3 regions of the Arthrobacter oryzae genome follow, and region 2 is predicted to be linked to each of the others. Evidence: predicted binding sites of a transcription regulator. Region 2 holds the regulator's gene; each other region holds the start of a gene.
The links. Region 2 encodes HrcA, which represses chaperone genes, less so after heat shock. Its sites were predicted from a motif close to TTNGCACTCGNNNNNNNCGAGTGCNAA; they were not measured.

Region 1: the regulator HrcA is predicted to act here: its motif matches at 5,395-5,421, upstream of groL (chaperonin GroEL).
Region 3: the regulator HrcA is predicted to act here: its motif matches at 1,932-1,958, upstream of Q8Z05_RS01180 (FmdB family zinc ribbon protein).

The regions. Positions count from the first base shown of each region.
Region 1 is NZ_CP132204.1:2,567,829-2,575,588, forward strand. It holds gene Q8Z05_RS11830 (threonine/serine ThrE exporter family protein) at 1-716, shown strand, start outside; gene Q8Z05_RS11835 (siderophore-interacting protein) at 763-1,602, opposite strand; gene Q8Z05_RS11840 (uracil-DNA glycosylase) at 1,618-2,385, opposite strand; gene Q8Z05_RS11845 (DUF3263 domain-containing protein) at 2,654-2,938, shown strand; gene Q8Z05_RS11850 (LytR C-terminal domain-containing protein) at 2,988-3,629, shown strand; gene Q8Z05_RS11855 (cold-shock protein) at 3,793-3,996, shown strand; gene Q8Z05_RS11860 (ABC transporter substrate-binding protein) at 3,996-5,309, shown strand; gene groL (chaperonin GroEL) at 5,602-7,230, shown strand; gene Q8Z05_RS11870 (ABC transporter substrate-binding protein) at 7,316-7,760, opposite strand, start outside.
Region 2 is NZ_CP132204.1:4,188,677-4,196,436, reverse strand. It holds gene lepA (translation elongation factor 4) at 1-100, shown strand, start outside; gene hemW (radical SAM family heme chaperone HemW) at 137-1,366, shown strand; gene Q8Z05_RS19280 (DUF4870 domain-containing protein) at 1,432-1,851, opposite strand; gene Q8Z05_RS19275 (DUF3097 domain-containing protein) at 1,962-2,813, opposite strand; gene hrcA (heat-inducible transcriptional repressor HrcA) at 3,061-4,074, shown strand; gene dnaJ (molecular chaperone DnaJ) at 4,187-5,314, shown strand; gene Q8Z05_RS19260 (16S rRNA (uracil(1498)-N(3))-methyltransferase) at 5,317-6,099, shown strand; gene Q8Z05_RS19255 (GerMN domain-containing protein) at 6,149-7,114, opposite strand; gene Q8Z05_RS19250 (PhoH family protein) at 7,486-7,760, shown strand, end outside.
Region 3 is NZ_CP132204.1:255,518-263,277, forward strand. It holds gene Q8Z05_RS01165 (GNAT family N-acetyltransferase) at 1-286, opposite strand, end outside; gene galU (UTP--glucose-1-phosphate uridylyltransferase GalU) at 293-1,198, opposite strand; gene Q8Z05_RS01175 (5-formyltetrahydrofolate cyclo-ligase) at 1,310-1,906, shown strand; gene Q8Z05_RS01180 (FmdB family zinc ribbon protein) at 2,044-2,289, shown strand; gene cpaB (Flp pilus assembly protein CpaB) at 2,400-3,128, shown strand; gene Q8Z05_RS01190 (AAA family ATPase) at 3,190-7,311, opposite strand; gene guaA (glutamine-hydrolyzing GMP synthase) at 7,441-7,760, opposite strand, start outside.

The DNA.
Region 1 (7,760 bases), 1.6 Mb from region 2:
GCCCTATCGGCATCCAGATCGCGCCGGCGATTGTGGTGGTGGGCGGCATCCTGCTGCTCCTGCCCACCGGCCGTCTTGTCTCCTCGGTCCAGGACGCCATTAACGGCTTCCCCGTCACGGCGGCGGGCCGGTTCCTGTCCACCATGCTGACCTTCGGCGCCCTCGTGGCCGGGATCTCGGTGGCCTTCGTGTTCGGAGCCATGATGGGCATGGAGGAAATCGACGTCACGGAGACATTCCCGCCTGCGTATGACTTCTGGGTTGTAGTGATCCTGATCGCCATTGCCGTCGTAGCGATCGGCGTGACGGAACAGACTTCGTGGCAGCTCCTGCTCCCCACCGCCGGAGTGGGCGTCGTGGGGTACATGGTGCTGCTCGGCGCAGAGCTGATCGGCATGGGGGCGAGGTTTTCGCCAGCCGTGGCGGCCGTGGTCATCGGCCTCATGGCCAGGGTGATCGCCCTGAGGATGGGAGCCCCGCAGCTGGTGGTGGCCGTTCCCGCGGCGCTGATATTGCTCCCGGGCCTCACTATATTCCGCTCCATGTATGTGTTGACCATCGAAGAGTCGGAGATCCTGGTGGGCGCCGGGGGAATGCTGAACGCCGGTGCGATCGTGCTGGGTGTGGCCGCAGGCATCGTCCTCGGGGACACGCTGGCCCGCCCGCTCACGCGGAGCCTGGCAAGTAACGAGCGCCGCCGCGCCCGGCGCCGCTAGCTGCACCTGTCCGAGGGCCGGAGGTGCAGCTACCAGCTGTGGGGGCCTAGACCTGGCCGATGGGAAGCTTCTTTTCGGCCTGGAAGTCGTCCTCCACCCGCCCGGTGGCCCAGTAACCGGACAAGGACACCTGTGAGCGTTCAAGGCCCCGTTCACGGTAGAAAACCTCCCGGAGGGACTTCATGTAGCCCCGCTCGCCATGGGCGAAAACGTGCACCCGGCCGCCGGGCCACTCGGCGTCCCGGACCGCGCTGACCAGGAGGCGGCTGCTTCCGGCGGGGGTGCCGTTCCGCGCCAGCCACTGGACCTGCAGGCCGGCCGGGGCCTTGATGGGCTGGATATCGGCGTGGCTGTCCACTTCAAGGAACGCCAGGCCGCGGGAGTCCGTCGGCAGTGACTCGATGGCGGCGGCGATGGCCGGCAAGGCGGCCTCATCGCCGGCGAAGAGGTGCCAGTCCGCGGCCGGGTCCGGGTTGTAGCCGCCCCCCGGACCGGTGAACACCAGGCTGTCGCCGGGGCGGGCTGTCGCCGCCCAGGGACCCGCCAGGCCCTCGTCACCATGGATGACGAAGTCGATGGCCAGTTCCCGGGCCTCTTCATCCACCCAACGCACCGTGTAGGTCCTGGTGTGCGGCCACTGGTCGCGCGGCATCGTTTCACGGATGGCCCAAAGGTCCAGGGGGAGCGGGTACTCGACGCCGGGCTGCGGGAAGGCGATCTTCACGTAGCGGTCCACGTAATCGTTGTTCACATAGCCGGAGAAGCCGTCACCGCCGGCCACGATCCGCACCATGTGCGGTGAGAGCTCCTCGCGCCGCAGGACCGTGAGGTTCGTCTGGGGACGTGATTTTCGGCTTGCTGACGTGGCGGCAGGGAGGGAAGTCATGGAAGTAAGCCTAGGCTAAGAAACCGGGGGAAGCTCCCAGTTGACGGGCTCCGAACCCTGTGAACGGAGCACCTGGTTCGCCTTGCTAAACGGGCGCGATCCAAAGAATCCGCGCGCGGCGGATAACGGGCTGGGATGTGCGCTGGTGAGCACCGGAGTGTTTCCAAGAAGCGGCCGGACACTCTCGGCATCCTTGCCCCACAACACGGCCACCAGGGGCGCCGGATTGCCGTCGGCAGCACGGCGCCCGGCGACGGCGGCGATCGCCGCCGTCGTGATTGCTTCCCAGCCCTTGCCGCGGTGCGATCCTGCGGCCCCGGCGCGGACTGTCAGGACCCGGTTCAGCAGGAGCACGCCTTGGTCCGCCCACCGGGTGAGGTCCCCGTGGACGCGCGCCGGAAGGCCGAGGTCGGATTCGAGTTCCTTGTAGATGTTTGCGAGGCTGCGCGGAATGGGCCTGGTGTGCCCCTCCACTGCGAATGACAGTCCGATGGGGTGGCCCGGCGTCGGGTAAGGATCCTGGCCCACGATGAGGACCTTGACGGCGGCCAGCGGCCGTTGAAAGGCGCGCAGGACGTTCGACGGCGACGGCAGCACCTGGTGCCCGGCCGCCACTTCAGCGGCAAGGTACTCCAGAACGCTGCGCAGCTCTGCCTCGACAGGAGCCAGCGCGGCGGCCCAGTCTGCCGCCATCAGGCGGTCCATCGGCAGGCCCGCCATCTCAGCGAATCCCACCGCCTCAACGGCAGGCTTCAGCTCGAACAAGGCTTCAGAATCAAACACGAGTCCATTCTCGCAGGGGTGTGCTGTGGAAGCTGGCGGGCGGCACTGGCTTTTGCGTAGGCGCCGTCTCAGCGAGGAACGAGCGAGGCGCCGGCAAAAGTCAGTTGTGCCGCCTCACAAGGGCATGTCACCGGGCGTAAATGACAGGCGTGTTATTCGCCCGTACCATGGAAAGTGACTTTGACCGGATCAAGTGAAGGATTTTGCCGTGGCCGAACCAGTGCGCGATGACCTCTCACTGGCGGGCATAGGCAGCGAAAATGCGGGGATGGCATACTCCCTGCCCGCACCGCAGCCGGGCTCCAGGCTGAGCGGGCGGGACCAGCAAATGCTGGCGCTCGAACGGCAGTGGTGGAAGTATGCAGGGGCCAAGGAGCAGGCGATTCGGGAGCTGTTCGACCTCTCCGCCACGCACTACTACCAGATCCTCAACACTCTGATTGACACCGAGGACGCCCTGGCCCACGACCCCATGCTCGTGAAGAGATTGCGTAGACTACGTACGTCACGCCAACGGGCACGCACGGCGCGCCGTTTGGGTTCTGACGCTTAACAGTCAGGGCCGGGCAACCAGCGAGAACCAACAAGGACATCGTTTTACCATGACCAAATACGCTCGGGATGAATTCGACAGGGTCCCGGAGACCTCCTCACGACAGGGTGTACACCGGGTCGCCTCCGAATCCTCCCGGCGCAGGCTGGGTCCGATCCTGGCCGTCGGCGTTGTGGCGCTCGCCATCGGACTGGTTGCCTTCCTTTTCCTGCCGAAGCTGGGAATTACTCCTTCCGGCAGCCCGCTGATGGCGGCAGGGTCAGCGCTCAGCAGCCCTTCGGCTTCCGCGGAGACGCCCCAAGGCACGGCGTCCCCGGGTGCCGAACCCAGCGCAGACCCGAGCGCCGTGCCCTCCGCCAGCGAGACGCCGTCAGCCGGCAGCTCACCCTCGGAAGTTCCTGCCGAGGCGCAAGCCGTCGATAAGACCCAGGCCGTGGCGGTCTACAACGGGACCACCACAGCGGGGCTTGCCGGCCGTGTGAGCAGCACCGTGGCAGGCGAGGGCTGGACCCTGGGCCCGGTGGGCAACTGGGGCGGAATGCCGCAGCAGTCCTCCGTGATCTACTACAGCGGCGCTGGGCAAAAAGCGAACGCCGAGGCGCTGGGGGAGCTCCTGAGCATCACCTCGCTGGTGGACTCCGCCGAGTTCCAGCAGCCGGTGGTCGTGGTCCTCGGGCCCGGGTTCCAGTAAGGGAATTCGGTTACGCCTGAATAACTATTGGTGGCGCGCAGGCCTCGGTCCTGCACCCGGCAAACGGCAATGGCTACAGTGATTCCGGATGCCGCACCACAGCGGACCGTCCCAACGGCGCACAGTGACGTGGGCCGATCAAAGCAACCGGAAAGTGGGCAACATGGCAACGGGAACCGTCAAATGGTTCAATGCCGAAAAAGGCTATGGCTTCATTACCGTTGACGCCTCCGGAGACGACGTCTTCGTGCACTGGTCGGCCATCGAAGGCGAGGGCTACCGCGCCCTCGACGAAGGACAGCGGGTGCAGTTCGAAGTCGGCGAAGGCGAGAAGGGTCCGCAGGCAGAAAACGTCCGGCCGGCCTGATGCTCTCCACCGCGGCAATGCATGGCACAGGCATCCCCGCCCGCCCTGTTCGGCCCCGGCTTCGGATATCCGCAACGCTGGTTCTTGCGGCCGGAACGGCGCTCGTGCTTGCTGGCTGCTCCGGTCCGAGCGGCAACGTCCGGGTTGATGCCGTGGACGCCGGCGGCGACGGCACGCTGCGTATAGGGCTGATGCTGGATAACACCGGGAAGCAGTCGTTCCTCAACTCCGCGCAGCTTGCCGCGGCCAAACTGGCGGTCCAGGAGATCAACGCCGCAGGGGGCCACAAAGGGCGGCCGGTGGAACTCCTGCCCGAGAACATCAGCGAGGACGCAACCGCCCAGGCGAAGGAGCTCGTGGCGGCCAAGGCGGATGTCGTCATCGGCCCGACTGACTCCAGCCGGGCCCCGGGGGCAATCGATGTCCTGTCGCGGGCCAAGGTGGCCATCATCTCTCCGGCAAACACGGCGCACGGACTGACCAGGTACCGGAGCGGCGGATATTACTTCCGCACGTCGGCGGCGGACGTTGCCCAGGCTCCCGTGCTGGTCAAGCTGGCCAAGGACAGCGGGGCCCGGACAATCGCCATCCTGCACGAGGACGACACCTACGGCAAGGACGTTTCAGTTGCCGTCGCCGCCGCGGCGAAAGCAGCCGGCCTTGGGACCGTGGCAGAGGCCGCCTTCACGTCCGGCCAGGCGCAGCAGGCGGCTGCAGCTGCCAAAGCCGCAGGCCCAGACGCCGTCGTCCTGGTGGCCCGCGCCGGAGCCCAGGGCGCCATAGCCGAACTCAACAACGCGGGGCTGGCCGGCAGCAAACTGATCCTCAGTGACGGTGCGATCAACCAGTACGGATCGGCCCTCGGATCCAAGGCCCTCGAGGGTACCCGCGGCATCCTGCCGGGCATGTTCCCGTCGGCGCACTTCCAGGGCGAGCTGGTGGCGGTTGATCCCGGACTCAAGGACATGACGTTTGCCGGGGAAGCATATGATGCCGTGAACCTGGCTGCCATCGCAGCGGCCGCGGCGCAGGACGACGCGGGCTCGTCCATTGCCGCGCAACTGGTTGCGGTCTCCGGACAGCGCGGCCCCGGCGGTGTCGACAAGGGAACTGTCCAGCCGTGCAAGACCTACAAAGAATGTGCCGACGCCATCAGGGCCGGCAACCCGGCGGATTACGACGGCGAGTCCGGGCCGATCAGCTTCGATACCAACGGCGATATCACCGCCGCCAACTACATGGTGTTCAGCTACGGCGCAGACAACAGGGCCCGGATGAGCGGAAGTGAAACGTCCGCCCGTGCCGGCGGCTGATCGCTCCTAGCGTAGTGCGGGCCGCAGGAGGGCTTTCCGCGCAATCCCTGCTTGCACTCTCCCCGGGGGAGTGCTAATTATTGATTTAGCACTCCCACGGACTGACTGCTAATTCGACGCCCGGTTCCGGCCGGCTGCGGAGAGCGGGAAGGACCAGGAGCGAAAGAAATACCTTGCTGGGGTGAGATCCCATCCGCGCGGCATACAGAGGCCGCCGGTGAAGGGTCGTCCGTCGCGGGCACCGCAGTGAAGGTTCATTCTTCACGACTGTCCCGAAAGGACTACTGCCGTTATGGCCAAGATCATTGCATTTGATGAAGAGGCACGCCGCGGTCTTGAGCGGGGCCTGAACATCCTCGCCGACGCCGTCAAGGTCACCCTCGGCCCGCGTGGACGCAACGTCGTCCTCGAAAAGAAGTGGGGCGCCCCCACGATCACCAACGATGGTGTTTCCATCGCCAAGGAGATCGAGCTGGACGATCCTTACGAGAAGATCGGCGCCGAGCTGGTCAAGGAAGTTGCCAAGAAGACGGATGACGTCGCTGGCGACGGCACCACCACGGCCACCGTGCTCGCACAGGCCCTGGTCAAGGAAGGCCTGCGCAACGTCGCGGCCGGCGCTGATCCGCTGTCCCTGAAGCGCGGTATCGAGAAGGCTGTTGAAGCCGTCACCACCGAACTGCTCGCGTCCGCCAAGGAAATCGAAACCAAGGAAGAGATCGCTGCCACGGCATCCATTTCCGCCGGTGACGACGAAATCGGCGCGCTGATCGCTGAGGCGCTGGACAAGGTCGGCAAGGAAGGTGTCATCACCGTCGAGGAGTCCAACACTTTCGGACTCGAGCTTGAGCTCACCGAAGGCATGCGCTTCGACAAGGGCTACATCTCCGCTTACTTCGTCACCGATGCTGAGCGTCAGGAAACGGTCCTTGAGGATCCGTACATCCTGATCGTCAACTCGAAGATCTCCAACGTCAAGGAACTCGTAGCTGTCCTCGAAAAGGTCATGCAGTCTTCCAAGCCGCTGCTGATCATTGCCGAAGACATCGAGGGCGAGGCCCTGGCCACCCTGATCGTCAACAAGATCCGCGGCACCTTCAAGTCCGTCGCCGTCAAGGCTCCGGGCTTCGGCGACCGCCGCAAGGCACAGCTCGCCGACATCGCCATCCTCACCGGCGGCCAGGTCATCTCCGAGGAAGTCGGCCTCAAGCTTGAGACCGCCGGCCTGGAACTCCTGGGCAGGGCACGCAAGGTTGTTGTCACCAAGGACGAGACCACCATCGTCGAGGGTGCAGGCGACGCCGACCAGATCGCCGGCCGCGTTTCCCAGATCCGCGCCGAGATCGAGAACTCCGATTCGGACTACGACCGCGAGAAGCTGCAGGAACGCCTGGCCAAGCTGGCCGGCGGCGTTGCAGTCATCAAGGCCGGTGCCGCTACCGAAGTCGAGCTCAAGGAACGCAAGCACCGCATTGAGGACGCTGTCCGCAACGCGAAGGCTGCTGTTGAAGAAGGCATCGTTGCCGGTGGCGGCGTTGCCCTGATCCAGGCCGGTGCCAAGGCATTCGCCAACCTGCAGCTCGAAGGCGACGAAGCAACGGGCGCTAACATCGTCCGCGTTGCCATCGACGCACCGCTGAAGCAGATCGCCTTCAACGCCGGCCTCGAGCCGGGCGTTGTTGTGGACAAGGTCCGCGGCCTGCCCGCAGGCCACGGCCTGAACGCTGCAACCGGACAGTACGTTGACCTGCTGGCTGCCGGCATCAACGACCCCGTCAAGGTCACGCGCTCTGCCCTGCAGAACGCTGCATCCATCGCGGGCCTGTTCCTCACCACCGAGGCCGTAGTGGCCGACAAGCCGGAGAAGAACGCTCCGGCCATGGGTGGCGGCGACGAGATGGGCGGCATGGGCGGGTTCTAATCCTCCCAACCTCGCTAACGCGCAAAAAGTGCGGCTCCCTCGATTCGAGGGGGCCGCACTTTTGTTGCAGCAGGAAGGCCCGGGACTATTTGCGGGCGGAGGCCAGCATCCCTTCAACCTCCTTCTTGAACTCCTCCGCGGCGGCGGAAGGCGACTTGCGGTCGTAAAGGACCTCGTCGGTGTAGCGCTTGATGACGTTCTGCACGCTGCCCGATCCGACCGGCGGCACAGGGGGTGCCTCGGCCATGTCGGGGTTGATGTCCTGGAGGAAGCCGACCACGGTGGTGTCAGCCGCTTTGAGCTTGGGCGTGATGTCCGCGAGAACTTCTGAGTTGGCAGGGATGCCGCGGTCGGTCATCAGGATGGCTCCCGCGGCGGGGCTGTTTGCCAGGTAGTTGATGAACGTTGCCGCTGCCTCCGGGTTTTTCGACCTCGACGACGCCGACCAGAACATGGTGGGTTTGTAATACATGCCGTTGTCTGCGGCCCGCCCGTCCGTGCTCGGGGCGCGAAGCATCCTGATGCTGCTT
Region 2 (7,760 bases):
CAAGAAGCGCATGAAGATGGTGGGCCGTGTGGAAGTGCCTCAGGAAGCCTTCATCGCAGCGCTCACCACGGACGAATCCAAGGACAAGGCCAAGAAGTAGTGATGACCGTGGCCGGAACTTCCGGAGGCCGCACCCGTGCCTAGCGTTTTACCGCTGGGCGACCCGGCGCCGTCGGACGGCCTGCTTCCCGAGCAGGCCGCCGACGGAGCTGCGCAGCGGGGATTCGGACTCTACGTCCACATTCCCTTCTGTGCCGTCCGCTGCGGCTACTGCGACTTCAACACCTACACCGCGACCGAGCTCGGCGGCGGGGCATCGCAGGACGCCTACGCCTCCACGGCCATCACCGAGGTGGAGTTCGCCGCCAGGGCGCTGCAAGCCAGCGGACTGCCTGCCCGGCAGCTTGGCACCGTCTTTTTCGGCGGCGGCACGCCCACACTGCTGCCCGCGGAGGACCTGGCCCGCATCCTCACCGCCTCAATAGCGCAATGGGGGCTGGCGCCCGGGGCCGAAGTCACCACCGAAGCCAACCCTGATTCAGTCACACCCGAGTCGCTGCAGCTGCTGGCTGATGCCGGCTTCACCCGCGTTTCCTTCGGGATGCAGTCCGCAGTCCCGCACGTTCTGAAGGTGCTCGACCGCACCCACACGCCCAGCAGGGTGCCGCAGGTGGTGCAGTGGGCACGTGACGCCGGCCTCGCGGTCAGCCTGGACCTCATCTACGGCACGCCTGGCGAGTCCCTCGAGGACTGGCGGTTTTCGCTCGAAACCGCCTTGTCGTACGGGCCCGACCACATCAGCGCCTACGCCCTGATCGTGGAGGACGGCACCAAGCTGGCCGCCCAGATCCGCCGGGGCGAAGTTCCCGGAATCGACGACGACGACCACGCGGCCAAGTACGAACTCGCCGACGAACTCATCACCGCCGCCGGCCTGGACTGGTACGAGGTCAGTAACTGGGCCCGCACGCCGGAGCAGGCGTGCCGGCACAATCTGGCGTACTGGCGCGGGGACGACTGGTGGGGCATCGGCCCAGGGGCTCACTCACACGTCGGCGGAGTCCGCTGGTGGAACGTGAAGCACCCCACCGCCTACGCGGGCAGGCTCGCCGCCGGGGCATCGCCGGCAGCCGGCAGGGAAACGCTCGACGCCGAGACCCGGAACGTCGAGCGCGTGATGCTGGAGGCCAGGCTGAGCAGCGGACTCGAGGTGTCCGAGCTGGGAACCTCCGGACGGCACGCCGTCGCCGGGCTGATCGCGGATGGCCTGGTGGATCCCGCAGCGGCCTTCCGGGGCCGGCTTGTCCTCACCCTGAAGGGGCGGCTCCTCGCGGACGCCGTGGTCAGAAGGATCCTGCCCGACTAAGTTGCGGGATCCGGCCGGCGGCCGGCCCGGCCGGTTGAATCCGGCCGGATTGCTGTTCCGGCTGGTTACTTGATCCAGCGCAGGTTGTAGTCATAGCGGTGCGGCTGTCCGCGGTTTACGTGGATCCCGGCTGCCACCGAGAAGCACGTCACGGCGATCCAGATCAGTGTGGCCAGCACCGCGAAGATATTGCCCACCACAGGAAGCATCACCAGGACGTTGCAGATGACGGCGGCGATCGTGGGTGGCAGGGTGAAGTTCAGGGCTTCCTTGGATTCCTGCGCCGTGAACGGGCCGCGGTCCTTGAAAATAAGGTAGATCAACAGCGACGGGACACACCCGAGGATGCCGCCGAAGTGGGCGAGGGTTGCCCATTGCCGGTCTTCGTTGGCCGTCAGCGGCAGGGCATTGGCGGGGACACCATGATACTGGGGCTGGCCATGGCCGGCCTGGTTGTCCCGTTGTTCGCGTGCGTCTTCTGCCACGGTGTCGTCCTTCGGATTGCAGTAGTGCGGTGGTTCCCGGAAAAGCGGACGCTGCCACAAAAGCAACAACCGCCGTATCAAGAATACTGGGTCAGGAGTGCAAGTTGCCCCTACGGGACCGTCAGGAAGTCGATGACCTCTTCCACCCTGCCCAGCAGCGAGGGTTCCAGGTCCGCGTAGCTGCGGACTGCACCCAGTAGCTTCTGCCAGCCGAGGCCGATGTCCTCCTTGGTCTCGTGCGGCCAGCCGAAGGCCGTCAGGATTCCGGTCTTCCAGTCCACGCCCCGCGGGACGACCGGCCACGCGTCGATGCCGAGGACGGCCGGACGGATGGCCTGCCACACATCCACGTATGGGTGGCCCACAATCAGCACGTTGCCGGCAGCACCGGGGGAGGCCATCACGGCGTCAGCGATTCGTGATTCCTTGGAATTGGCAACCAGGTGGTCCACGAGCACACCCAGCCGCCGGCCGGGGCCGGGTCCGAACGCGGCCACTGCCGCGGCGAGGTCGTCAATGCCGTGCAAAGGCTCGACGACGATGCCCTCCACGCGGAGGTCGTCACCCCAGACTTTTTCCACGAGTTCGGCGTCGTGCTTGCCTTCCACCCAGATGCGGCTGGCTTTGGCCACCTGCGCACGCTGGCCGGCCACCCGCACGGAACCTGACGCCGTCCTGCCGGATGCCGCGGAAGCTGCCTGGGCTCGGGGCGCAGGGGGCATCAGCCGGATCGGCAGGCCTTCCAGGAGGAAACCGTAGCCAAGCCGGAAGGTGCGTGACTTGCCGCGCCGGTCCTCCAGGGCCACCACATGCATGCCGCCGGACTTTTCCACCCTGGTGACGGCCCCTACCCAGCCGGACTGGACGTCCTCCAGCACCATGCCCCGCTCCACCGGCACTTCGGGAAGCTCCGGCTTCCGGGGAGCCGTGATGTCCTGCGGGCCCCAGTTCTGGTACGACATCGGATAGACACAACCTTGCGCTAGAAAAAGTGAAAGAAGGGAAGAGAACAGGCCGGCTGTGGCTTTGCGGCGTGCACGTCCTGTTTCGCGCCGGAGTTTCGCCCGGAGCGGTACCAATGCTAACAACGGGGCGACTCATATTAGACTGGTTAGCACTTAGACATGACGAGTGCTAACTGTTGCCCGGGCAGATGCGCTGGTCCCCGCACCGGGGCCGCAGCCCGGGAAAGCCGATCGGAGGTGGAGAATGAGCGAACCACGCAAGCTTGAAGTATTGCGCGCCATCGTGGAGGACTACGTCCATTCCCGCGAACCTGTGGGCTCCAAGGCACTGGTGGAGAGGCACCACCTTGGGGTCTCCAGCGCCACCATCCGCAATGACATGGCAGCGCTGGAAGACGAGGGCCTGATCACGGCGCCGCACACCAGCGCAGGCCGGATCCCCACGGACAAGGGCTACCGGCTGTTCGTCGACCAGATCTCCGCCGTCAAGCCCCTGTCGCAGGCTGAGCGCCGCGCCATCCAGACGCTGCTGGAAGGGTCGGAAGACCTGGACGATGTCCTGGAGCGAACGGTGCGGCTGCTGTCGCAGCTGACGAACCAGGTGGCCGTGGTGCAATATCCGCACCTTAGCCGGGCCATGGTGCGGCACATCGAATTCGTGCTGCTGGCCCCGCGCCAGGTCCTTGCCGTTCTCATTGCGGACACGGGAAAAGTCGAGCAGCGGGTTATCGACGTCGGACAGGAGCTCAGCGACGAGGCCCTCGCAGGACTCAGGACACGGTTCCTGAAAAGCCTGGCCGGAACGCCTCTGAGCCTGCTCCCGCAGGCGCTTCCCGCCGTCGTCGCCGGCTGTGAACCCTCCCGCCGGCACGCAGCCCAGGCGCTGGCCCGCGGCCTGGACTCCCTTGCCAGCAGCACCCGCGAGGAGCGGATGGTCATGGCCGGCACCGCGAACCTCGCGCGGTCCAACGTTGATTTCCCGCTCAGCATCGGCCCGGTCCTCGAAGCCCTCGAGGAGCAGGTGGTGATGCTCCGCCTCCTCAGCGAGATGGCGCAGGACCCGCGCGGCGTCACCGTCAGTATCGGCCGGGAGAATCCGTACGACGGCCTCGCGGAAGCCTCGGTGGTGGCCACGGGCTACGGCCCCGGTTCCAGTGCCAAGGTGGGCGTGCTCGGTCCCACCCGGATGGACTATCCCACCACCATGGCCGCGGTCCGTGCCGTGGCACGCTACCTTTCCAGGATCCTCGGGCCGTAAACGGTAATACATCAGCCACCCGGGCCTCCGTGCCCCGGCTTCCGGGGGACGGCAGCAGCATCATAGACACCAAAGGCATTACAGGCAGTACAACCAGGAAGAGATACGAACTTTGAGCAGCCACTACGACGTTCTTGGAGTCTCGCCCGAAGCGACGGGCGAAGAGATCAAGAAGGCCTACCGAAAGCTTGCGCGCACCTTGCACCCGGACGTGAACCCCGGTGAGGATGCCTCGGACCGCTTCAAGGCCGTCACGCACGCCTATGAAGTGCTGTCCGATCCGCAGAAGCGCCGCGTCTATGACACCACCGGCAATGAGAACGGCACCGACAACGGTTTCGGCGGCGCCGGTTACTCGGGGCAGGGCTTTGCCTTCCAGGACATCTTCGACACCTTCTTCGGTGCGGGCGGCTCGGCCGGCCCGGCATCGCGGGTCCGCCGCGGGCAGGATGCCCTCATCAGCGTCCGCATCGACCTCCGCGACGCCGTCTTTGGAGTCAACAAGAAGCTGGAAGTGGATACTGCCGTCACGTGCCCCACCTGTGAAGGCTCCTGCTGCCAGCCCGGCAGCCACCCCGTGCGCTGCGACATCTGCGGCGGCAGCGGCCAGGTCCAGCGGGCCGTCCGCTCCATCCTGGGCCAGGTCATGACTGCCGCGCCCTGCGGCTCCTGCGAAGGCTTCGGGACCGTCATCAAGGATCCCTGCAACGAGTGCAACGGACAGGGCCGCATCCGCAGCCGCCGTTCCCTGACGGTCAAGGTCCCCGCCGGCGTAGCCACCGGAACGCGGATCCAGCTTGGCGGCCAGGGCGAAGCCGGACCTGCCGGCGGCCCCTCCGGCGACCTGTACGTGGAGATCCGGGTCAACAATGACGCCACCTACGTCCGCGACGGCGACGACCTCCACGCGACCCTGCACATCCCGATGACCGCCGCGGCCCTGGGCACCGAGCTCAGCCTGGATACCTTTGACGGCCAGCAGGAGATCGACGTCAAGGCAGGCACCCAGTCCGGTGAGGTGATCACCCTGCGCGGGCTCGGAGTCACGCACCTCCGTGGCTACGGCCGCGGCGACCTGAAGGTCCACCTGCAGGTCGAAACCCCTGCCAAGCTTGACGCCGCGCAGGAAGACCTGCTCCGGCAGCTCGCCAAACTGCGGGGCGAGCAGTACACCGAAGGAAAGCTCTCCGCCAGCGGCGGGGTCTTCGCCAAACTGCGGGACCGTCTCGGTAACCTGTAGCGGTGAGCAATCCGGTCTTTTTCGCGAACCCGGGCGCCCTGGACGACCAGGGGCCCGGTTCGCACTTTGTCCTGCAGGGTGCCGAGGCCCGTCATGCGGTCACCGTCAAGCGGATCACCGTGGGGGAGTCCGTTGACATAGCGGACGGTGCCGGCAAAAGGCTCACCGGTACCGTCGCGGCCGTCGGCCACGGCGAGCTGACGGTGGAATGCTCCGTCCTCGAATCGGAGGAGCGCCCGGATCTGCGCCTGGTCCTGGTCCAGGCGCTGGCAAAAGGGGACCGCGACGAACTCGCCGCTGAAACCGCCACCGAGCTGGGGATCGACGCCATTATCCCGTGGCAGTCGGAACGCTCCATCGTCCGGTGGAAAGGGGAGCGCGCAGCCAAGGCGCACGCCAAATGGCAGTCCGTGGTGACTGCCGCGGCCAAACAGGCGCGGCGGGCGTGGATCCCCGAGGTGCGTGCCGCCGTCGACGGTTCCGGGCTGCAGGCAGCGGTTTCCGCGGCGGACCTGGCGATCATCCTCCACGAGGATGCCGTCCGCCCGCTCCGGAGGGTCCTGGAGTCATGGCGCGACGGCGACGGCGACGGCGGGATCCCGGCCCCGGGGCCCCGCGAAATACTCCTCATCGTGGGTCCCGAGGGCGGCATCAGTCCGCGGGAAGTCACCAGGCTCTGCGGCGCCGGCGCCGTAACGGCCCTGCTGGGGCACCACGTGCTCAGGTCGTCTACGGCAGGTCCTGCGGCGACAGTGCTGGCCAGCGATATCCTGGGCCGCTGGTAGTAAAGGCCGCCGGCAGCGGACCGCCGGCGGCAGAATCGCTACTCAGCCGCTATTCGACCTTGAAGCTGCGGGTGTCCACGTTCATCTCCCGGTCGGGAGCCCCCGGGTCGATCTGTGAAACGCGGATCTCATAGTTTCCCGGTGCCAGGTTGACGTTCAGCGAGAACAGCCCTGACTGGTTCTGTTCCGCCGACGCCGTCACCTCGCCGCCCAGATACGCCGTCTTGTCGCTGCTGCCCGCAAGTTTAAGGATCTTCCACCGAAGTTTCGCCCCGGGAAGCGTGCTCCGTCCGCTGATCTTGACGCTGCCGTCGGCAACGCCCACGCCTTCCTGCGGATCGATAATCCAGACCGGGGCCACCATGCCCGCTGCGCGGGGAGTGGGAGTGCCCAGCCTGACGTGGTTGAAGGCGAGGTAGTCAGTGTGGCCGTCCACCAGGATCACCACCTGGATTTGCTGGCCGGCGTCCACCAGCCCGGAGCTCGCACCGGCGGCCGTTGCCGTGTAGACCAGTTGCTGGATGGCCCGCTGGGCCATGTCTTCATCGAGGTTGCTGTTGAACGCATCCGGTGAGACGTCCACCGTAATCACGTTCTTGCCCGAGATCGAGGTGGCCAGTTTCTTCGGGTCCTGCCACGGAGTGAAGAAGTCCGGATCCAGCGGCTTGTCGGACATCATGGCGCGCAATGCCCGGGTCACCGGGTTTTCCTGCTCGGGGACGTCCCGGAACTCCCGGTACAGAAAGACGTTCTCGTTACTGCGGCCGATCCAGTAGACGGGGGCCTTGTTGGAAGCCTGGGTGGTTTCCAGCGGTGCACTGGTGCTGGGAACCCCGGCAGTGGCGGATCCGGTCACTGCCTGCGGAGTGCTGCCGGCTGCGGTACTGGCGGAAGGCTGGGGGGTGGCCACACAGGCGGAGAGCACCATGGCCGCGGGCAGCACAAACAGGAGAACCGCGGACCGGGTCCGCCTGCCTCCTGTTGCCTTCCGGCGTCGTGGATTGCTGATCTCCATGGTGTTCCGGGTCCCCGCCCTGTCCCTGTAAATGTCTCGGTTAAGTCTTCCCTGCCGGTGCAATGCCGGCGGATTCCAGCATGGCATAGAGTCCCCGGCGCCCGGCGGTGTTTGGCCGGGCTCTGCCGAACTGCAACGGGAACGATATGAGGCCGATACGAAGTTGATACCTAATGACGGGAACCTGCAACGAAAGTGTTGCGTCCTGTCGACTGCCTCTCACGCTCCGCGGCCCCTGCAGGGCGTACTGGCGTAAGATGGAAGGACTCGGCCGAGCACGGAGCCTGGCGCCAAGGCGGCTAAGGCGAACTGATCGGCCGGGGAGACACATTTCCTAACTGGAGGGGACCAGAGGCCCGCAGGCCGGCACCATGACTGAAGCAACAAACGGAAGGCCCCGGTTCAGCGCCGGAGAGCGCACCACAGGTGAATTTCCCCATAGTCTTCCCGGTGTCCGGACGGAGGTGGTCATCTTCGACAACTCCGAACAGATGGTTCAGTCCCTTGGCAGCCACGATGAGGCCCTGCGCTTTATCGAGGAACAGTTCCCGGCCGTGGACTTCCATGTCCGCGGCAACGAACTCGCCATCAGCGGTCCCGCCGCGGACGTCCCCAGGATCATGCGGCTGCTCCACGAAGTGCGCGG
Region 3 (7,760 bases), 720 kb from region 2:
ACACCGTCAGCTGGCCCACAATCGCAGGATCGCGCCGGGCAGGTGTGCGTTCTGCGATCACAAAGGGCAGTGCGGTGGCCTGAGCAGCCTGCGCATTGAGGGACCTGACCATCTGACGGTAGTCCGGCAGCGCCCCTCCGGGAGCAGGATTGGAGGCTTCCCAGGGAGCGAGCCATTCGGCGTTGCGGGAGCGGACCGCCATCCATTCCTTGCGGTCGCGGTACCGGATGGGGCGCAGCACAATGTCGCCGCATTCCAGCGTCACCGGCCAGATGCTGCCCCGCACGGGACGTTACTTGGCCAGGGAGGCAGTGAATTCCGGCAGCCACTCGCGCAGGCCGGGGCCGAGGTCGTCGCTGTCGCAGGCCAGCTGCACGCACGCCTTGAGGTAGCTGAGCTTATCGCCCGTGTCGTAGCGACGGCCGCGGAATACCACGCCGTAGACGCCGTATCCTTCGCCCTCCCCTGCAGCAAGTTCCTGGAGGGCATCGGTGAGCTGGATTTCCCCGCCCCTGCCCGGTTCGGTGCGTTCGAGGACATCGAACACCGCCGGGTGGAGGACGTAGCGGCCGATCACGGCCAGGTTGGAAGGGGCCTCGGCCGCCTCGGGCTTTTCCACAAGCTTCCGGATCCGCACGAAGCCGTTCATGTCTGTCTCGTCGATGTCGGCGCAGCCGTAGGCGCTGATCTGGGAGGGCTCCACTTCAATCAGTGCCACCACCGAGCCGCCGGTCCGGGCCTGCACTTCGATCATCTTGCTGAGCAGTTCGTCCCGTGCGTCGATAAGGTCATCGCCAAGCAGTACGGCGAAGGGCTCGTAACCGACATGCTGCTTGGCCCGCAGCACTGCGTGGCCGAGGCCCATCGGGTCGCCCTGGCGGACGTAATGGATGTCGCCGAGGTTGCTTGCGGCCTGGATGGCTTCGAGCTTGGTGGTGTCGCCTTTGGCTTCAAGGGTGGACTCCAGCGAAGGGACCCGGTCAAAGTGGTCTTCGAGGGCGCGCTTGTTCCGGCCGGTGATCATCAGGATGTCCGTGAGGCCGACGTTGACCGCTTCCTCGACCACATACTGGATCGCGGGTTTGTCCACAACCGGCAGCATTTCCTTGGGCATGGCCTTGGTGGCCGGAAGGAACCTGGTGCCGAGGCCCGCAGCAGGAATGACAGCCTTGCGGACGGAAGTATTGGTGGTAGTCACTGGACTAATCTAGCGTCAGGGGCCAAACATTGGGTAATTGCACTGACGCGCCACGCTGGCCTGCACCGGGCCATTGGTGCGGGGCCACGCGACATGGAAGGACGGGCACTCATGCCGTCGAAGGAAGAGATCCGCTCGGCCCACAGGCTCCGGCGTGCCGCTTTGTCAGCTGCCGGGCTGGAGGCCGCCGGCGCGGGCATCGCCCGCCACGGGCTGCAGTGGGCCACCATGGTTGCCACCGGCGAGCGGAGCACTTTTGCCGTGTACCTGGGGGTGGGTTCCGAGCCTCCCACGCTGCCGCTCATTGCCGCCCTGCACAGCACCGGGCACCGCGTGCTGCTGCCGGTCTGCGGACCTGCCCGCACCCTCTCGTGGGTCTACTGGACCCCGGCCACCCGGTTCGTCCGCAGCAGCTACGCACCCATCGATGAACCCGTCGGGGAACAGCACGGCACCGAGACCATGCAGGAAGCGGCCGGGATCTTCGCTCCTGCCACAGCCGTGGACCTGTCCGGCAACCGGATCGGCCAGGGCGGCGGCTATTACGACAAGTTCCTCGCCGGACTGGAAGCTGACGGACTGCCCGTGCCTGCTGCTGCGGTGGTGTTTGACCACGAAGTCCTGCCGGCCGGGAGCATCCCGGCAGAGTCCTTCGACCACAAGATCCCGGTAGCAGTCACGCCGTCACACCTCACGAAGCTAATGTGAAGCGCGCAGTCTGCGGATGATAGAATTGGCACTCAGGCCCTGCGACTGCTAAAGGACGGAACCTGTCGAGACTAAATCGGCGGGGATTTGTCCAGGCAGCACGGGACCTGCTCGTTTGTCCCAGAGGAGGATTTCCAGTGCCCACGTATGCATACGCCTGCAAGGACTGCAGCCACGCCTTCGAGATCGTGCAGTCGTTCACCGACAGCTCCCTCACCTCCTGCCCTGAGTGCGAGGGAACCCTGCGCAAGAAGTTCAACAGCGTCGGCGTCGTCTTCAAGGGGTCCGGCTTCTACCGGACCGACTCGCGGGATTCCAAGGGCAGCAGCGTCTCACCTGCCCCGGCGTCCGCTCCGGCACCTGCCGCCGCAGCAGCCAGCTGAGAGCACACCCCACATTCGCTGCCGCAGGGCGGTTCCCCGCCTAGGGCGGTTGTCCACATAGGACGACGGCGGGCTGTCCGCACCCCGTGCGGCCTCCGTAGCCTGACGACATGCCCTCCAGCTTCCGCACCCACGGACTTTCGTCGCCCAGGCAGAGCTTTCGGTCCCGAAGCCCTGGCCGTTCCGGACCGCCCGCCCCCCGGCGCTTCGCTTCGTGGCTCACCCGTAACCGCCGGCTCGTTGTTGCGCTCCTTTTGTGCGCTGCCGCCGGCATCACCGTCCAGCAGCTGACACCGGCGCCGGCCCACACGGTCACTGCCCTCGCATCGGCGCGGGATCTTCCCGCGGGAACCGCGCTGTCCGGGGCTGACGTATTGCCGGTTAGCGTGCCGCCCGGGATGATGCCCGCCGGAGCCTTCACAGACGCCGCCGCCCTTGAAGGCAAGCAGCTGGCGGCCCCTCTCCGGAAGGGCCAGCTGCTTTCGGATACACAGGTTCTGGGCCCCGGCCTGCTGGCGGGCGCCCCTCCCGGATCGGCGGCTGTGCCGTTGAGGATGGCTGATCCGTCGTCGATCCAGCTGGTGGCACCCGGCCAGCTCGTCAACATTGTCATGACCAACGGCACCGACTACGGCAAGGCCGCCGAATCAGAAGTGCTGGCAGCTTCCGTACCCGTCCTCTGGACATCAGGACAGGGCGGACAAACCGGGCAGTGGCTTGGCACAGGCGAAACCGAGGGCCTCATAGTGGTCGCCGCCGATCCTGACCAGGCGCGCCGCCTCGCCGGCTCCTCGACCCAGGGCAAGCTCTTCTTCGTACTGGTTGGAGCGCAGGGCTAGCCGCAGCGGGCTGGCTGCACCAACCCGGACCATCCGGCCCCCTCGCCTGCCTGGGGCGGGCTCAGCCCCAGTGCGGTGGTTTCTGCTCCTGCAGCCAGGCATCGTGGTCGTAGTCCGACCCGTGATCGCCCCAGCGCTTGGGGTCATCCTCGGAAGCCTTGTTCGGCAGCACGCCCGCCGGAACGACGGCCCCCGCTGCCTGGCGGGGCCCGTCGGCCGCCGCATCGTCCGTCCCGCCGTGAGGGGCGCTCTGGCTGTCCGCTGTTCCGCTGTTGGTGTCCATGCTTTTTTCCTTGATATCTTCCGCTTCTTCAGCGCCGGCCGCGCGGCCCTCGTCCGTCCCGCCCGGCTCTGCGTTGTTCAACGTCAGGTTGTCTACATCATCCTCGAAGTACGCTTGCGAGGTTGAGGAGAAGCCTGCGGCAACCGGCTTCTCCAAGCCCAGGTAACCGCCGATCCGGTCAGCGCAGGCGGAAGGATCGGTGAACACCTCGATTGTCCACAACGGCATGTAACGCCAGCCCAGCCGTTCCAACAACTGCGGCCGGAGCCGGCTCCGTTCCCGGACGCTCATTCGGTGGTACTGCTCAGTGCCGTCGGACTCAATGGCTACAGGCCGGGGGATCTCGGCGTCATCCTGGCCGATGGAATTCACCGGATCCGCAGCCGCGGCAACGTCGATCACGCCGTCGTACTGGTGCCAGACCCTGGCACCGCGGGCACGCAGCCTATCCCCCAGGTCGGCCACCAGGGGGTCGGCCCCGAGTGCCTGCTCGCTCGCTGCCGCGCGGGAGGCCGGAGTCCCCAGGTCGGTGTTACCGGCGATTTCGCGGTTGAGCAATTCATAGAAGTCGGCTGCCCCGTGGCTGAGACGGCTGACGTCCAGGTCTTCCGGTTTGAAGCAGGTAAGCACGTGCAGGGAACGCCGGGCCCGGGTCATGGCCAGGGCGAATTTTGCCCGGCCGCCCTCGGCCGACAAGGGACCGAAGTTGTGGAGCGCACGGCCGTGCGGCGTACGGCCGTAGCCCGGGGAGAAGATCACGTGGTCGCGGACCAGCCCCTGGGCCCGTTCCAGGTCCACCACCCGGAAGGATTCGGGCCCGGCACTGAAGAAACTTGCCAGCAGCGGGTAGTTGGGCAGCTGCAGCCGGATGGCCTCGCCAATCCTGGCGGCGTGGCGGAGGCTGGCAGTGACCACTGCCAGGGAGGTCCGTGGGCGCAGTCGGGCATGTTCAAAGACCAGGTCCACCACGCGGTTGACCTCGGCGACGGCGGATTCCACGCCCTCCTGGTCGGCGCTCGGCAAGCCGGTGCCGTCCGGCAGGTATTCCACAAGCAAGGCGCGGTCCAGCCCGGTGGCCGTCTGTCCCTCGGGGAGCCTGTGGAGGCGGCCGTCGTAGAAACTCTTGCTCAGCTGCAGCACGAGGTCTTCGTCAACGGCCCGGTACGCTGACGTCAACCGCCGGACGGGCAGCACGCCGGACAGCGCTGTGTAGGCACTCTCGACCCCCTGGTGGGCGGTTTCGCCGGCAGCAAGCCGTTCGACGCCCACGGTGAAAGTGCGGGGGCTGGCAATCTTGTCGTCGCCGAAGGCAATCACCTGCTTGGCACGGGCGATGGCGGGAAGGACCGCCTGAAGGGAGGTCGCTTCGGCATCGAGGATGACCACGGCATCGAACTTCTGCTCCGCCGGGAGCAGTCCGGTCATCAGGTAGGGGCTCACGGACCACACGGGCACCAGCATGGGAACCAACGCCGGTGCCTGTGCCGTGAGGGCAGCCAGGGTGACCCGTCCGTCCTTAAGGAGGCTCCGGAGCAGGTCTGCCTGCCGGGGGTTCTCGGCGATGCCGGCGCGCCAGCGCTCGGAGAGTGTCCAACGCAGCCTGGCGGCACCGCTGGCGATGTGGGCGTTGTCCGCCAGGCGGTACTCGGCTTCCAGCTGCCGCAGCGCGTCGCCGTCGGACATGGCCAGATAGTCATCGCCGCTGATCATCGCTTCAAGGGCCGACTGCCACCAGGCAAGTTCCAGCTCGGATGCGACCGATTCTGCCGGCACCTCACGCTCCGCCAGGTCGGTGAGGAGTTCCCCGAGCCCGTGCTCACGCATGTTCTCGATGAGCAGCGTCCGCTCAGGGAGCGTCTTGAGCGTCCGGGTGTCGGCCACCAGCCGTTCCAGGCGTTCCATCAGTTCTTCGTACGGCGTGTGCTGGAGGTCTCCGCCGGCCGCCGTGTGCTTAACCGCCGCACCGAGCTGGGTCAGTTCGCGCTCCAGGCTGCGGTACATCACGTTCAGTTCGCCCAGGCCTGACGGCACCGCGGGATGGCGCTGCGTGGTGGCGTAGTCCGCCCAGAGGGCCCGCTGCTCCTGGACCAGCACCAGGGAGCTGTGGAGGTCGGCGATGTGCACGCCGGGACGAACGTACTCCTTGGCGACGCGGCGCAGCCGGGAACGCTGCATGGACGGCATCTCGATGTTGCGTTCGCGGCGCCACGGCGAGGTGGCGGTGGCCGAGATGAGGTCGTGGACGGGCCGGTCGAAGATGTCCGGGGTGAACTTATCCAGGCTCTCCCGGACCGCCATCAGCAATTCGAGCTGGGCACCCCATTCGGAGAAGCTCGACCCGAGGCGGATCTGCGCGTGCTCGGCCACCTCGTTCATGCGGTTCCGGAGCACGGGCAGGTTCTTCTCAACCGAGCGCGCAACTTCCTGCGCCTCCTCGGTTTCCTTTCGGGTCAGAAGCCGCGCCCCGTGCCAGGGGCTGGCCGTGGACGCCCGGCTGAAACTGCCCAGTTCGGCGGCGCGATGGAGCCTGCCGGCCAGTTCCTCCCGGTCCCTGATATTGTCCAGGACGCTTCGCTTTAGCCGCACCGTGGTGGCCGGCGCCGGCTGGATGGACGTCAGCTCAGCCAGTGACTGCATGGCCTGGTAAGGCGAGCAGCCCCAGCGCTGGCGGACATTGTGCAGGGAGGCCACATGGTCCATCAGGGCATGACGGTGCTCTGCGAGCGTGGCGTGCAGGTTGTCGAGCTGGGGCTGAAGCGACTTTTCATTGCGGACAATGGCCCGCACCAGCTGTCCCTTGAGCTGCAGGGGTGTCGCCGTGCCGGTCAGGGCAAACAGGATGGACTCCAGGCCCAGCGTCTCAAGCTGGGCCCCGATCTCGCTGAGGCTGGCACGGCGGTCGCCTACCACCAGGACAGTCTTTCCTTCGTCCACCAGCGCGCCGATGGTGTTGATGGCCGTCTGGGTCTGGCCGGTTCCGGGCGGGCTGCTGACGAGAAGGGAGTCCCCGGCACGAACGGCATCCACCACATACTGCTGGTCGGCGTCGGCGTCGAGGAGCAGCAGCTCCGAGGCCGGGTCCCGCTGGTCAATGTCCTGGAAGCGGCCCTCCGCTAGTTCAGCCACCTCCACGGCCTCGCCGGTTCCGGACCGGGCCAGGGCTGCGACAAGGGCGTTGTTCTGGTTGATCCACGGGTCATCGAGGTTCCCGGAAAGGTCGGCGAAGGTTGAGACGAGCAGGTTGTGCTCCACCTCGGCCCCGTGGATGGGCTTGATGAGCGTCCCCAGCCGGTCCAGGACGGGCTGTGGATCAAACCGGGCCGTGCTGTATGCCATCCGGGTGACGGCGTTAACGTCGAAGACAATGCCGTGGATGCTTTTCAGGTGCCGGATAAGCGCCGGATTGATCTGTGCCTGCTCCGTCAGCTGGAGTTCGTAGTCGTCCTCGCCCGGACGGACGGTCAGGGAGATGGCTGTGAGCATCACGGGCGCAGACACCCGCTGGGGCTTTCCGCCAACAGCCGACGTCCAGGACACAGTACCGGCCGAAAAGTAGCCTGCGTCGATGCCGCGGTCGTTGCTGAGCTCGAAAATCTTGGAGCGGAGGTTCCGTGAAGCCCTGGCGGCCACCACGTACTGTGCGTGATCGCGGATCAGGGTGGACAGGCGGGTGCGCCTTCCCGCCATGAGCTGGGCTAAGCCCGACGGATGCGCATGGGTAAGGTCGATTGAGCCTTCCGGGGTCTTGGTGAATCGAAGCATCGTGTCTGCTCCGGTGACCGGCTTAAGCCCCGACAGCCACTTCCTGAGCTCCTCGGAGCCCTCTGGGAGGCCTTGACCAACTGACACTACTGCCTTCTTTTCTGCGCTTGCACGTGACGCCCTGGACCATACCGGCATACTTTCGAGCGTAGCCCGAATCAGGGCCCAGTGAGAGACCGCAACACTGGGGGCGACCAAAATAGGGCCGGATTTGGCGGAATATAAACAAGTGGCCGGCCTCATCGCTGAGGCCGGCCACTCAAAGTGCTATTCCCACTCGATGGTTCCCGGCGGCTTGCTGGTCACGTCCAGCACCACCCGGTTGACGCCGTCGACCTCGTTGGTGATGCGGTTGGAGATCCTTGCCAGCAGGTCGTACGGAAGCCGTGACCAGTCAGCGGTCATGGCGTCCTCGGACGAAACGGGACGAAGGACGATCGGGTGCCCGTAGGTGCGGCCGTCTCCCTGGACGCCGACGCTGCGGACATCCGCCAGCAGCACTACAGGCATCTGCCACACCTCGTTGTCCAGGCCGGCCGCAGTCAGTTCGGCCCGGGCGATGGCGTCGGCCTTGCGCAGCAGGTCCA